Regions from separate parts of the Bradyrhizobium sp. USDA 3650 genome, predicted to be linked through region 2. Evidence: predicted binding sites of a transcription regulator. Region 2 holds the regulator's gene; each other region holds the start of a gene.
The links. The regulator PhoB, encoded in region 2, activates phosphate uptake and scavenging genes when phosphate is short. The targets are predictions, from matches to a motif close to TGTCATNNANCTGTCAT.

Region 1: ACVIN2_RS04800 (DUF47 domain-containing protein) is a predicted target of PhoB. The motif match lies at 2,565-2,581, and genes of this name have one in related genera.
Region 3: ugpB (sn-glycerol-3-phosphate ABC transporter substrate-binding protein UgpB) is a predicted target of PhoB. The motif match lies at 1,859-1,875, and genes of this name have one in related genera.

What each region holds. Positions count from the first base shown of each region.
Region 1 is NZ_JBSRZG010000001.1:971,725-975,677, forward strand. Features, by position in the region: gene ACVIN2_RS04785 (peptide chain release factor 3) at 1-376, opposite strand, end outside; gene sugE (quaternary ammonium compound efflux SMR transporter SugE) at 545-859, shown strand; gene ACVIN2_RS04795 (inorganic phosphate transporter) at 852-1,859, opposite strand; gene ACVIN2_RS04800 (DUF47 domain-containing protein) at 1,876-2,520, opposite strand; gene ACVIN2_RS04805 (branched-chain amino acid ABC transporter permease) at 2,679-3,647, opposite strand; gene ACVIN2_RS04810 (branched-chain amino acid ABC transporter permease) at 3,649-3,953, opposite strand, start outside.
Region 2 is NZ_JBSRZG010000001.1:4,858,425-4,862,377, reverse strand. Features, by position in the region: gene ACVIN2_RS22600 (acetylornithine transaminase) at 1-436, opposite strand, end outside; gene ACVIN2_RS22595 (GcrA family cell cycle regulator) at 892-1,404, shown strand; gene phoB (phosphate regulon transcriptional regulator PhoB) at 1,614-2,321, opposite strand; gene phoU (phosphate signaling complex protein PhoU) at 2,344-3,060, opposite strand; gene pstB (phosphate ABC transporter ATP-binding protein PstB) at 3,071-3,892, opposite strand; gene pstA (phosphate ABC transporter permease PstA) at 3,889-3,953, opposite strand, start outside.
Region 3 is NZ_JBSRZG010000001.1:4,481,467-4,485,419, reverse strand. Features, by position in the region: gene ACVIN2_RS20965 (organic hydroperoxide resistance protein) at 1-317, shown strand, start outside; gene ACVIN2_RS20960 (CaiB/BaiF CoA transferase family protein) at 493-1,710, shown strand; gene ugpB (sn-glycerol-3-phosphate ABC transporter substrate-binding protein UgpB) at 1,942-3,258, shown strand; gene ugpA (sn-glycerol-3-phosphate ABC transporter permease UgpA) at 3,304-3,953, shown strand, end outside.

The DNA of each region.
Region 1 (3,953 bases), 3.9 Mb from region 2:
CGGCGTCGATCACCATGACCGCGGAATCGACCGCCGTGAGCGTGCGATAGGTGTCTTCCGAAAAGTCCTCGTGGCCCGGCGTGTCCAGCAGGTTGAACACGAGGCCTTCGAACTCGAAGGTCATGACCGAGGTCACGACCGAGATGCCGCGCTCGCGCTCGATCTTCATCCAGTCCGAACGCGTGTTGCGCCGCTCGCCCTTGGCCTTGACCTGGCCGGCCAGATTGATGGCGCCGCCGAACAGCAGCAGCTTTTCGGTTAGCGTGGTCTTGCCTGCGTCCGGATGCGAGATGATGGCAAAGGTACGCCGCCGCGACACTTCAGCGGCAAGCGAGGAACGGGCCGTCGATTCGGCTGTGGTGGCGATGTCGGACATTGCGGCAGCGTTTGGCAGGGAAAATGGGCCTGATCAAGCCTCATCTGGTGATTGCGGAGCCTGACGGCCAGCCCCATATCCGGCTCGGATCAGGTTGGGAGGGACGGTCTTCCGTTCCTGTCAGCACACCAGTCGCGGGGACGACCCTGCCTTGAATGGAGGGTCGTCATGGCCTGGAGCATCCTGTTCGTCGCCGGTCTGCTGGAGGTCTCCTGGGCGATCGGCCTCAAATATACCGAGGGGTTCACCAAGCTCGTTCCGTCAGTCCTCACGCTTGGGGCCATGGCCGGCAGCATCATCCTGCTCGGGCTCGCCCTCAAATCGCTGCCGATTGGAACCGCTTATGCCGTCTGGACCGGCATCGGCGCGGTCGGTACCGCGACGCTCGGCATCATCCTGTTCGGCGAGCCGGCCACCGCGTTCCGCCTCGCCAGCATCGGGCTGATCGTCGCCGGGATTGTCGGACTGAAGCTGGTTACCTGAGGAAGATCTTGACCGCCCACCAGGAGAGCGCGGCGACGATGGCCGAGGCCGGCATCGTAATGACCCAGGCATAGACGATCGAGCTGGCGACGTTCCAGCGCACCGCCGAGAGGCGGCGGGCGGCGCCAACGCCGACGATGGCGCCGGTGATGGTGTGGGTGGTCGAGACGGGAACGCCGAGGAAGGTCGCCATGAACAGGGTCGCGGCACCGCCGGTCTCGGCGCAAAAGCCCTGCATCGGGGTCAGCTTGGTGATGCGCAGGCCCATGGTGCGAACGATGCGCCAGCCGCCCATCAGCGTCCCCATCGCCATCGCGGCCTGGCACGAGAGCACCACCCAGAAGGGAACGAAGAATTCGCCGCCGAGCTGGCCCTGCGAATAGAGCAGCACCGCGATGATGCCCATGGTCTTCTGCGCGTCGTTGCCGCCATGGCCGAGCGAATAGAGCGAGGCAGAGGCGAATTGCAGGATGCGGAAGGCGCGATCGACGGCAAACGGCGTGGAGCGCACCGAGGCCCAGGAGACGATCGCGACCAGCACCATCGCGAGCAGGAAGCCGACCAGCGGAGACAGCACGATGGCGATCACCGTCTTGGACAATCCGCTCCAGACCGCCGCCGACAGGCCGGCTTTGGCTACGCCTGCACCAAACAAGCCGCCGATCAATGCATGAGACGAGGACGATGGGATGCCGAGCGCCCATGTCACCAGGTTCCAGACGATGGCGCCGACCAGCGCCGCGAAGATCACCTGGGCATCCACGATCGCGGGATCGATGATGCCGGTGCCGATGGTCTGGGCGACGTGCAGCCCGAACACCATGAAGGCGACGAAGTTGAAGAACGCGGCCCAGAACACCGCGTATTGCGGCCGCAGCACGCGGGTCGAGACGATGGTCGCGATCGAATTGGCGGCGTCGTGCAGGCCGTTCAGGAAGTCGAACAGCAGCGCGACGGCGATCAGTCCGACCAGGACGGGAAGACCCAACGCAACATCCACGGCGCGGTCCCCTGCCCTAAACTTGCTCGATGACGATGCTGTTGATCTCGTTCGCGACGTCGTCGAAGCGGTCGGCGACTTTCTCAAGATGGTCGTAGATCTCTGCGCCGACGATGAAATCCATCGCGTTGCCGTTGCGATGCTTGAGGAACAGTTCCTTCAGCCCGATATCATGGAGATCGTCGACGCGGCCTTCCAGCTTGCCCAGCTCTTCCGTGATCGCGGTCAGCATGGCCACGTTCTGGCCGATCTTCTGCATCAGCGGCAGCGCACGGCCGACCAGATTGGCGCATTCGATCAGAAGCGCGCCGATCTCCCGCATCGGCGGCTCGAAGCTGCGGACCTCGAACAGCATCACCGCCTTGGCGGTCTGCTGCATCTGGTCGATGGCGTCGTCCATCGAGGTGATCAGGTTCTTGATGTCGCCGCGGTCGAACGGGGTGATGAAGGTACGGCGCACCGCCGTCAGCACCTCACGGGTGATATTGTCGGCATCGTTCTCGAACTGGTTGACGCGCTGGCAATAGACCGGCGTTTCCTCGCCCCCGTTGAGCATGCTCTGGAGCGCGATCGAGCCCTGGATCACGGTCTGGGCGTGGCGGTCGAACAGGTCGAAGAACCGTTCTTCCTTGGGCAGGAAAGCGCGAAACAATCGCATCATGGGAGAGAGACTACCGGTTGGATGATGGCCTGGCCCAAGCGGGCCGTCATGAAACTGTCATAGACCATTTTCGATCCACGCGCGTGCCACCTCACGCCCGTGGAGCCGGATCATCCACCGCTTTCGCGCGTCACCGCATCTTCTATTATATCAATGACTTACAGCGACCGCCGGAAGTAATGCGCGATTTCGCCGATGACGCCGCGGCGGAAGGTCAGCACGCAGATCACGAAGATCGAGCCCTGGATCACGGTCACCCACTGGCCGAATCCCGCCAGATATTGCTGCATGGCGATGATCACGAAGGCACCGACCACGGGACCGAACACGGTTCCGAGTCCGCCGACCAGCGTCATCAGCACTACTTCGCCTGACATCGACCAGTGCACGTCGGTGAGCGAGGCGTTCTGCGCCACGAAGACTTTCAGCGCACCGGCAAAGCCGGCCAGCGTGCCCGATAAGACGAACGCCAGGAACTTGTACTGATCGGTGCGGTAACCCAGCGAGATCGCGCGCGGCTCGTTCTCGCGGATCGCCTTGAGGACCTCGCCGAACGGCGAGTTGATGATGCGGAAGATCAGCAGGAAGCCGGCGAGGAAGCCTACCAGAACCACGTAGTAGAGCACGGTCGGCTTGGTCAGATCGAAGACGCCGAACATGCGTCCCTGCGGAATGCCCTGGATGCCATCTTCACCATGGGTGAACGGGGCCTGGAGGTAGATGAAGTACAGAAGCTGCGACAGCGCCAGCGTGATCATCGAGAAATAGATGCCCTGGCGGCGGATCGAGATATAGCCCGTGATGAGCGAGAGCACGAAGGCACCGGCGACTCCGACGAGGATGCCGAGCTCCGGCGGCAACGCCCACACCTTCAGCGCATGCGCGCTGCAATAGCCGGCCGTGCCCAAGAACATCGCATGGCCGAAGGACAGCAAACCGCCATAGCCGATCAGCAGGTTGAAGGCGCAGGCGAGCAGCGCGAAGCACAGCGCCTGCATCACGAAGAACGGGTAGACCCCCGTGAATGGCACCGAAGCCAGCAGCAGCGCCATCACCACGAACACGATCATCTCGTCGCGGATCGAGCGCGGGGTTACCGGCAGCGTGTCGTCCGTCAAGGCTGTCATATCAGGCCGCCCTTCCCGTCAATCCCGTTGGCTTCACCAAGAGCACCAGCACCATCAGCACGAACACGACGGTGTTGGAGGCCTCGGGGTAGAAATATTTGGTCATGCCCTCGATCACACCGAGCGCGAAGCCGGTGATGATGGAGCCCATGATCGATCCCATGCCGCCGATCACGACCACCGCGAACACCACGATGATCAGGTCGGCGCCCATCAGCGGCCGCACCTGGTTGATCGGCGCCGACAGCACGCCGGCAAGTGCGGCCAGGCCGACACCCAAACCATAGGTCAGCGTGATCATGCGCG
Region 2 (3,953 bases):
AACCCGTCGCGGCCAGCGTCGCCAGGGTGCGGCCATGGAAGGCGCCTTCGAAGGTGATCATGCGATAGCGGTCGGGATGGCCCTTCGCGGCGTGATAACGGCGCACGACCTTGATCACGCATTCCAGCGCTTCGGCGCCGGAATTGCAGAAGAACACGAAGTCCGCGAAACTTTCATTGCACAGGCGCGCGGCGAGCTTTTCGCCGTCCGGGCTCTGGAACAGGTTCGACATGTGCCAGAGCTTCGTGGCCTGCTCCTGCAACGCCGCGACCAGCGCCGGATGGGCATGGCCGAGCGCATTCACCGCCACCCCGGAGGTGAAATCGAGATAGCGCTCGCCATTGGTCGCGATCAGCCAGCAGCCTTCGCCACGCTCGAAACCGAGGTCGGACCTGGCGAAAACGGGGAGCAAATGCGGCGCTGCGCTGTTAGTCATGACGGTCACTTGAATGTTGCGGACGGTGTGAGCGTGCATTGCGCAACGCACCATCGACCGGCCCGGAAAACGAAACGTGCCGCCTCTTGAGGGCGGCACGTGCGACTATCTTAGGCCTGGTGAAACGGGTGTCAATGCCGCCCGGAAAGCCTCGCGAAACGCTGAATCCGTAGTCTTGCGGTGCCGATTTTGCGGGATTTAGCCACGGAACATGTGGAAGCGAGTCGGCGGACTCTTGCGCGGGAGTCACGCCATATTGTAGCGTTTGGATTGTCAGATACGACATCTCGTGCAGTGGTTCTGATCTTTAAGTCCTTATGTACCGGCGTAAACGTTCGGGCGTTCAAGACGCGCCCGGCGAGCCTTAAGGGATTCTGACGGCACGGGTTTTTGAAGGCTTAGGCATTCGCTGCGAGGCCCCAGGATGGCTGGCGCGCAGCGAGGGAAAGGGTGCAATGACGGTTTTGACCTGGTCCGATGATCGCGTCGAGCAGCTGAAAAAGCTCTGGGAGGCCGGACTTTCGGCCAGCCAGATCGCGGCGGAGCTCGGCAATGTGACCCGCAATGCCGTGATCGGCAAAGTGCACAGGCTCGGCCTTTCGGGCCGCGCCAAGAGCCCGTCATCGGCAGCGCCGCGGCCGCGCAAGGCGCGTCCCGCGCAGCACATGATGCGGGTGAGCCGCCCGATCTCGCGCGGCAACACCGCGCTGGCGCAGGCCTTCGAGGTCGAGGCTGAGCCGGATCCGGTCACCTACGACAACGTGGTGCCGATGAGCCAGCGGCTGTCGCTGCTGGAATTGAACGAGGCGACCTGCCACTGGCCGGTCGGCGATCCCTCGAGCCCGGACTTCTTCTTCTGCGGTGGACGGGCGCTGTCCGGCCTGCCCTATTGCGCCCAGCACTCGCGGGTTGCGTACCAGCCGGCGTCGGATCGGCGCCGCGCACCGGTGAAGCCGGGTCCGCGGTAAGCTAGCGCACGATCAGTCATCACGCGCGGCGCCTCAATAAATGCAGTGTCGTCCCGGCGAAGGCCGGGACCCATACTCCGAGCACTTAGTTGTTGTGCGAAAGGGTAACTCCGAGTCTTCGCCAAACCGCGCCCTGTGGTTATGGGTCCCGGCCTTCGCCGGGACGACATCGGACATGTCACGGCAGTTAGTAACCTAACCGCAGAAACCTACACCTGCTCCGCCTTGGCAAACCGATCATCCAGCGCGTAACCGGCGCCGCGGACGGTGCGGATCGGATCCTGCTCGCGCCCGAGATTGAGCAGCTTGCGCAGGCGGCCGATATGCACGTCGACAGTGCGCTCGTCGATATAGATGTCGCGGCCCCAGACGCTGTCGAGCAGCTGCTCGCGCGAGAACACCCGCCCCGGGTGCTCCAGGAAGAACTCCAGCAGGCGATATTCGGTCGGACCGAGATCGATCGGCCGGCCCGAGCGTGCCACGCGGCGCTTGTCGCGGTCGAGCTCGATGTCGCCGAAAGCAAGGACGGTGGCGAGCCGCTCGGGGCTTGCGCGCCGCAGCAGGCCTTTCACGCGCGCCAGCAGCTCCGGCACCGAGAACGGCTTGACGATGTAATCGTCGGCGCCGGTCGCAAGACCCCGCACCCGCTCGCTCTCCTCGCCGCGCGCGGTGAGCATGATGATCGGGAGCTGCTTGGTCTCGGGACGGGTGCGAAGCCGCCGGCACAATTCAATGCCTGACAGGCCCGGCAGCATCCAGTCGAGCACGATCAGGTCGGGGATGTGCTCCTTGAGGCGGGTGTCGGCGTCGTCGCCGCGCATCACCGTCTCGACGTCATAGCCGTCGCCTTCGAGGTTGTAGCGGAGAAGCTCGGTCAGGGCTTCCTCGTCCTCAACCACCATAATGCGTGCGCCCATCGGGTCGTCGCTCCTTAAGTCTTCAGGTGTTCGGTACCGTGTTGGCAAAGGTCGTCATGTCGCCCTTCGGCCGCTTGTCGGTGATCGCCTGGCCCTCGATCATGTAGAACACGGTCTCGGCGATGTTGGTGGCGTGATCGCCGATCCGCTCGATGTTCTTGGCGCAGAACATCAGATGGATGCAGAACGAGATGTTGCGCGGATCCTCCATCATGTAGGTGAGGAGCTCGCGGAACAGCGAGGTGCAGATGGCGTCGACCTCCTCGTCGCCCTTCCACACCGCCATCGCCGCCGGCAAATCATGCGCGGCATAAGCGTCCAGCACCGACTTGACCTGCTGCTGCACGAGGTCGGTCATGTGCTCGAGGCCGCGGAACAGCTTGAGCGGATGGAAGTCCGTCTCCAGCGCCGCGACGCGCTTGCCCATGTTCTTGGCGAGGTCGCCGATGCGCTCGAGATCGGTCGCGACGCGCATGGCGCCGACGATCTCGCGCAGATCGACCGCCATCGGCTGGCGACGTGCGATGGTGAGCACCGCGCGCTCCTCGATGCGCTTCTGCAGCGCGTCGAGCTCGGTGTCGATGGCGACGACGCGCTGGCCGAGCGGGACGTCGCGGCGGATCAATGCGTCGACGGACTCGACGATCATGCGCTCGGCGATGCCGCCCATCTCGGCAACCAGGCGCGTGAGTTCCTGGAGGTCGGTGTCGAAGGCCTTTGCGGTATGTTCAGAACCCATGTCGCGTCTCCTAGCCGAACCGGCCGGTGATGTAATCCTGCGTGCGCCGGTCGGTCGGCGACGTGAAGATCTTGCTGGTGTCGTCGAACTCGATCAGCTCGCCGAGATACATGAAGGCGGTCTTGTCGGAGACGCGCGCCGCCTGCTGCATGTTGTGGGTGACGATCGCGATCGTGTAATCCTCGGACAGCTCCTGGATCAGCTCCTCGACCTTGGCGGTCGAGATCGGGTCGAGCGCCGAACAGGGTTCGTCGAACAGGATCACCTCGGGCCGCACCGCGACGGTGCGGGCGATGCAGAGGCGTTGCTGCTGGCCGCCGGAGAGCGACAGGCCGGAGGCGTTGAGCTTGTCCTTGACCTCGTTCCACAGCGCGCCGCCGCGCAGCGCCTTCTCGACGCGGCCGTCCATCTCGGACTTCGAGATCTTCTCATAGAGACGGATGCCGAACGCGATGTTCTCGTAGATCGTCATCGGGAACGGCGTCGGCTTCTGGAACACCATGCCGACGCGGGCGCGCAGCAAATTGAGGTCCAGCTTGCCGTCGAGGATGTTGGTCTGATCGAGCATGAGCTGACCGGTGGCGCGCTGGCCGGGATAGAGGTCGTACATCCGGTTGAAGATGCGCAGCAGGGTCGACTTGCCGCAGCCCGACGGGCCGATGAACGCGGTGACACGGTTGGCGCCGAGCGTCAGGTTGATGTTCTTCAGCGCGTGGTGCTCGCCGTAATAGAAATTCAGGTTGCGTACGGTCACCTTGGGCGGCGCCTCCGGCAGCACCGGCGCGTGCGGCAGGCCACCGGACGCGCTCATCGATACGGAAAGATCACTCATTTTGCGGTCCTCTCGGCGCCAAGGATGCGCGCGCCAATATTCAGGGCAAGAACGGTCAGGG
Region 3 (3,953 bases), 380 kb from region 2:
AACTCGGCGGTGGAGGCGGTGCCGGCAACAATCCCGAGCAGCTGTTTGCGGCGGGCTATGCCGCCTGCTTCATCGGCGCGATGAAGTTCGTCTCCTCGCAGGGCGGCCCCAAGGTTCCGGCCGACGCCTCCGTGACCTCGACCGTCGGCATCGGCCCGCGCGCGGCCGGCGGCTTCGGTCTCGACATCGACCTCGCCGTCTCACTGCCGGGCCTCGCCCGCGCGGAAGCCGAGGCGCTGGTCGAGAAGGCACACCAGGTGTGCCCGTATTCCAACGCGACGCGCGGCAATGTCGATGTTCGCCTGACGGTCGTCTGATTGGTTAGCTGAAGCCGCTGGCCCGGGATGCCCTCGGACCGGCCGCTTCCGTTTGATTTGCCATCCCGCGGGATTGCGGCGAGCGGCCTGCATGACGCCCTACGCGGGAAGCCATTGCCGGCTCGGACGAACCTCGTTAGGCCTGTGATCATATCGACACAGGGGACGCGAAGGCATGACTGAAGCCGCCAGTTCTGGAGCTGCCACGGGCGCAATGAGCGGCCTGCGCGTCATCGATCTCACGCGCGTGCTCGGCGGTCCCTATTGCACCCAGATCCTCGCCGACCACGGCGCCGACGTGATCAAGGTCGAGCCGCCCGCAGGCGACGAGGTACGCGACTGGGGCCCTCCCTTCCACGAGGAAGACGCGGCCTATTTCATCGGCATCAACCGCAACAAGCGCTCGATCGGCCTCGACCTCGCCTCCGAGGGCGGCCGGACCGTGCTGCTCAAGATGCTGGAGAGCGCCGATGTCCTGATCGAGAACTTCAAGCCGGGCACGCTGGAGAAATGGGGCATCGGCAACGAGGTCCTGCGCGAAAAATTTCCGCGCCTCGTGCATTGCCGGATCTGCGGCTTCGGCGCCGACGGCCCGCGCGGCGGCAACCCCGGCTATGACGCCATCATCCAGGCCATGACCGGTATGATCGCGGCGACCGGCTCGCCCGAGAGCGGACCGATGCGGATCGGCGTGCCGCTGGTCGACATCGGCACCGGCCTCTATGCGGCGATCGGCATCCTGATGGCGCTCTCGGAGCGGCAGCGCTCGGGCCAGGGCCAGTTCCTGGAGACCACGCTGTACGAGACCGGTCTCGCCATCATGCATCCGCACACCGCGAATTATTTCATGCATGGCAAGCCGCCGGCGCTCACCGGCAACGAGCATCCCAACCTCGTGCCTTATGCGATCTTCCCGACCAAGACCGACGACATCTTCATCGGCGTCGGCAATGACGGCACCTTCCGCAAGCTCGCCAAGGAGATCGGCAAGCCCGAGCTCGGCACCGATCCGCGCTTTGCCCGCAACAAGGACCGCATCGCCAATCGCGAGGCACTGCGCGCCGAGCTCGCCGCCGTGTTCAGCCAGCACGAGGCCGAGCCGCTGTGCAATCGCCTGCTCGCCGCGGGCCTGCCCGCAGGGCCCGTGCAGAAGATCGACCAGGCGTTGACCAACCCGCACACGATCGCGCGCGGCGATATTATCGAGAAAGATTGGTACAAGGGCGTGGCATCCCCGATCCGGCTCGATCGCAGCAAGCCGAGCCTGCGTCGGCTGCCGCCGAAATTCAGCCAGCACGCGGCCGAGGTGCTGGGCGAATTCGGCTACTCCAGGTCCGAGATCGACGCGATGGTCGAGCAGGGCACGGTCTGCGGACCCGAGCGCGAGCGCTAGCGCCTCGCCTTCCTCATCCGACGGCAATGCCGCACTGCGGCGCGGGCGCTCTGTGCATCGCGAACGGAGGACGCTGCGCGCGCGGCATTCGCCTATTTGACGACTTCCCTTTTGCCGCGCTTGCCGCTTTCGTTTCGGCCGCTTACACAGTCATGTGAACGTCATATGGCGCTGCTAGCGCAAGCGATCATTTTTGACGGCCCAAGAGAACGGCCAAGGGAGGTTTACTTGATGGCTCTTAGACACTTTGGAGCGGCTGCCGCCATTGCGCTCACGGTTGGACTATCGGCCTCGCCGGCCTTGGCCGCGACCGAAATCCAGTGGTGGCACGCGATGACCGGCGCCAACAACGACGTCATCGTCAAGCTCGCCACCGACTTCAACGCGTCGCAGAGCGACTACAAGGTGATCCCGACCTACAAGGGCAACTATCCCGATACGATGAACGCCGGCATCGCGGCGTTCCGCGCCGGCAACGCCCCGCACATCATGCAGGTGTTCGAAGTCGGCACCGCGACCATGATGGCCGCGACCGGCGCCGTGAAGCCCGTCTACAAGCTGATGGCCGACGCCGGCGAGAAGTTCGATCCCAAGATCTACCTGCCCGCCATCACCGGCTATTATTCGACGTCGAAGGGCGAGATGCTGTCGTTCCCCTTCAACTCGTCCTCGACCGTGATGTGGGTGAACCTCGACGAGCTGAAGAAGGCGAACGTGGAGATCCCGAAGACCTGGCCCGAAACGTTCGAGGCCGCCAAGAAGCTGAAGGCTGCCGGTCACGACACCTGCGGTTTCTCCGGCTCCTGGGTCACCTGGGTCAATCTCGAGCAGCTCTCGGCCTGGCACAACGTGCCGCTCGCCAGCAAGGCCAACGGCCTCGACGGCTTCGACACCGTGCTCGAGTTCAACGGACCGCTTCAGGTCAAGCACCTCGAAACCCTGGTCGAGCTGCAGAAGACCAAGACCTACGACTATGCGGGCCGCACCAACACCGGCGAAGGTCGCTTCACCTCGGGCGAATGCCCGCTCTACCTGACCTCCTCGGCGTTCTTCGGCAACGTCAAGGCGCAGGCCAAGTTCGCCTTCACCGCCGTGCCGATGCCGTATTATCCCGACGTCAAGGGCGCACCGCAGAACTCGATCATCGGCGGCGCTTCGCTGTGGGTGATGGGTGGCAAGTCGGCCGAGGAATACAAGGGCGTCGCAAAGTTCCTGACCTTCCTCTCGGACACCGATCGCCAGGTCTATATCCACAAGGCCTCGGGCTATCTGCCGATCACCAAGGCGGCCTACGCCAAGGCGAAGGAAGAGGGCTTCTACAAGGACCAGCCCTATCTCGAGACCCCGCTGCTCGAGCTGACCAACAAGGAGCCGACCGAGAATTCGCGCGGACTGCGCCTCGGCAACATGGTGCAGCTGCGTGACGTCTGGTCGGAAGAGATCGAGCAGGCGCTGGCCGGCAAGAAGTCCGCCAAGCAGGCGCTCGATTCCGCCGTCGAGCGCGGCAACACGATGCTGCGGCAGTTCGAAAAGACGGCCGTAAAATAAGGCGAAGACGCCGGCAGGCCGCACGGCCTGCCGGCGTCGCCCATCATGCAAAAGCAAGCGATTTTCCAGTCAAGGCTGTTACCGTACGCGCTGGTTGCGCCGCAGCTCGCGATCGTCCTGATTTTCTTCTATTGGCCGGCGCTGCAGGCGGTGATCCAGTCCTTCCTGCTCCAGGATGCGTTTGGGCTGTCGACCACCTTTGTCTGGTTCGAGAATTACGTCGAGCTGTTCAAGGACGCGGCCTATTTCGAGGCGATCGTCCGGACCTTCTTGTTCTCGTTCGCCATCGCGGTCTCGTCGCTATCCTTCGCGCTGCTGCTCGCCGTGATGGCGGACAAGCCGCTGCGTGGCTCGATGCTCTACCGCACGCTGCTGATCTGGCCCTATGCGGTGGCGCCGCCCGTGGTCGGCGTGCTCTGGATCTTCATGCTGCATCCCTCGCTCGGCGTGCTCTCGCGCTATCTGCGCAACATGGGCATCGACTGGAATCCGCTGCTCGACGGCGACCAGGCCGCCGCTCTGATCATCCTCGCCGCCGCGTGGAAGCAGATCTCCTATAATTTCCTGTTCTTCCTCGCCGGCCTGCAAGCGATTCCGAAGAGCGTGTTCGAGGCCGCCGCGATCGACGGCGCCCGTCCGATGCGGCGGTTCTGGACCGTGACCTTCCCGCTGCTGTCGCCGACCATCTTCTTCCT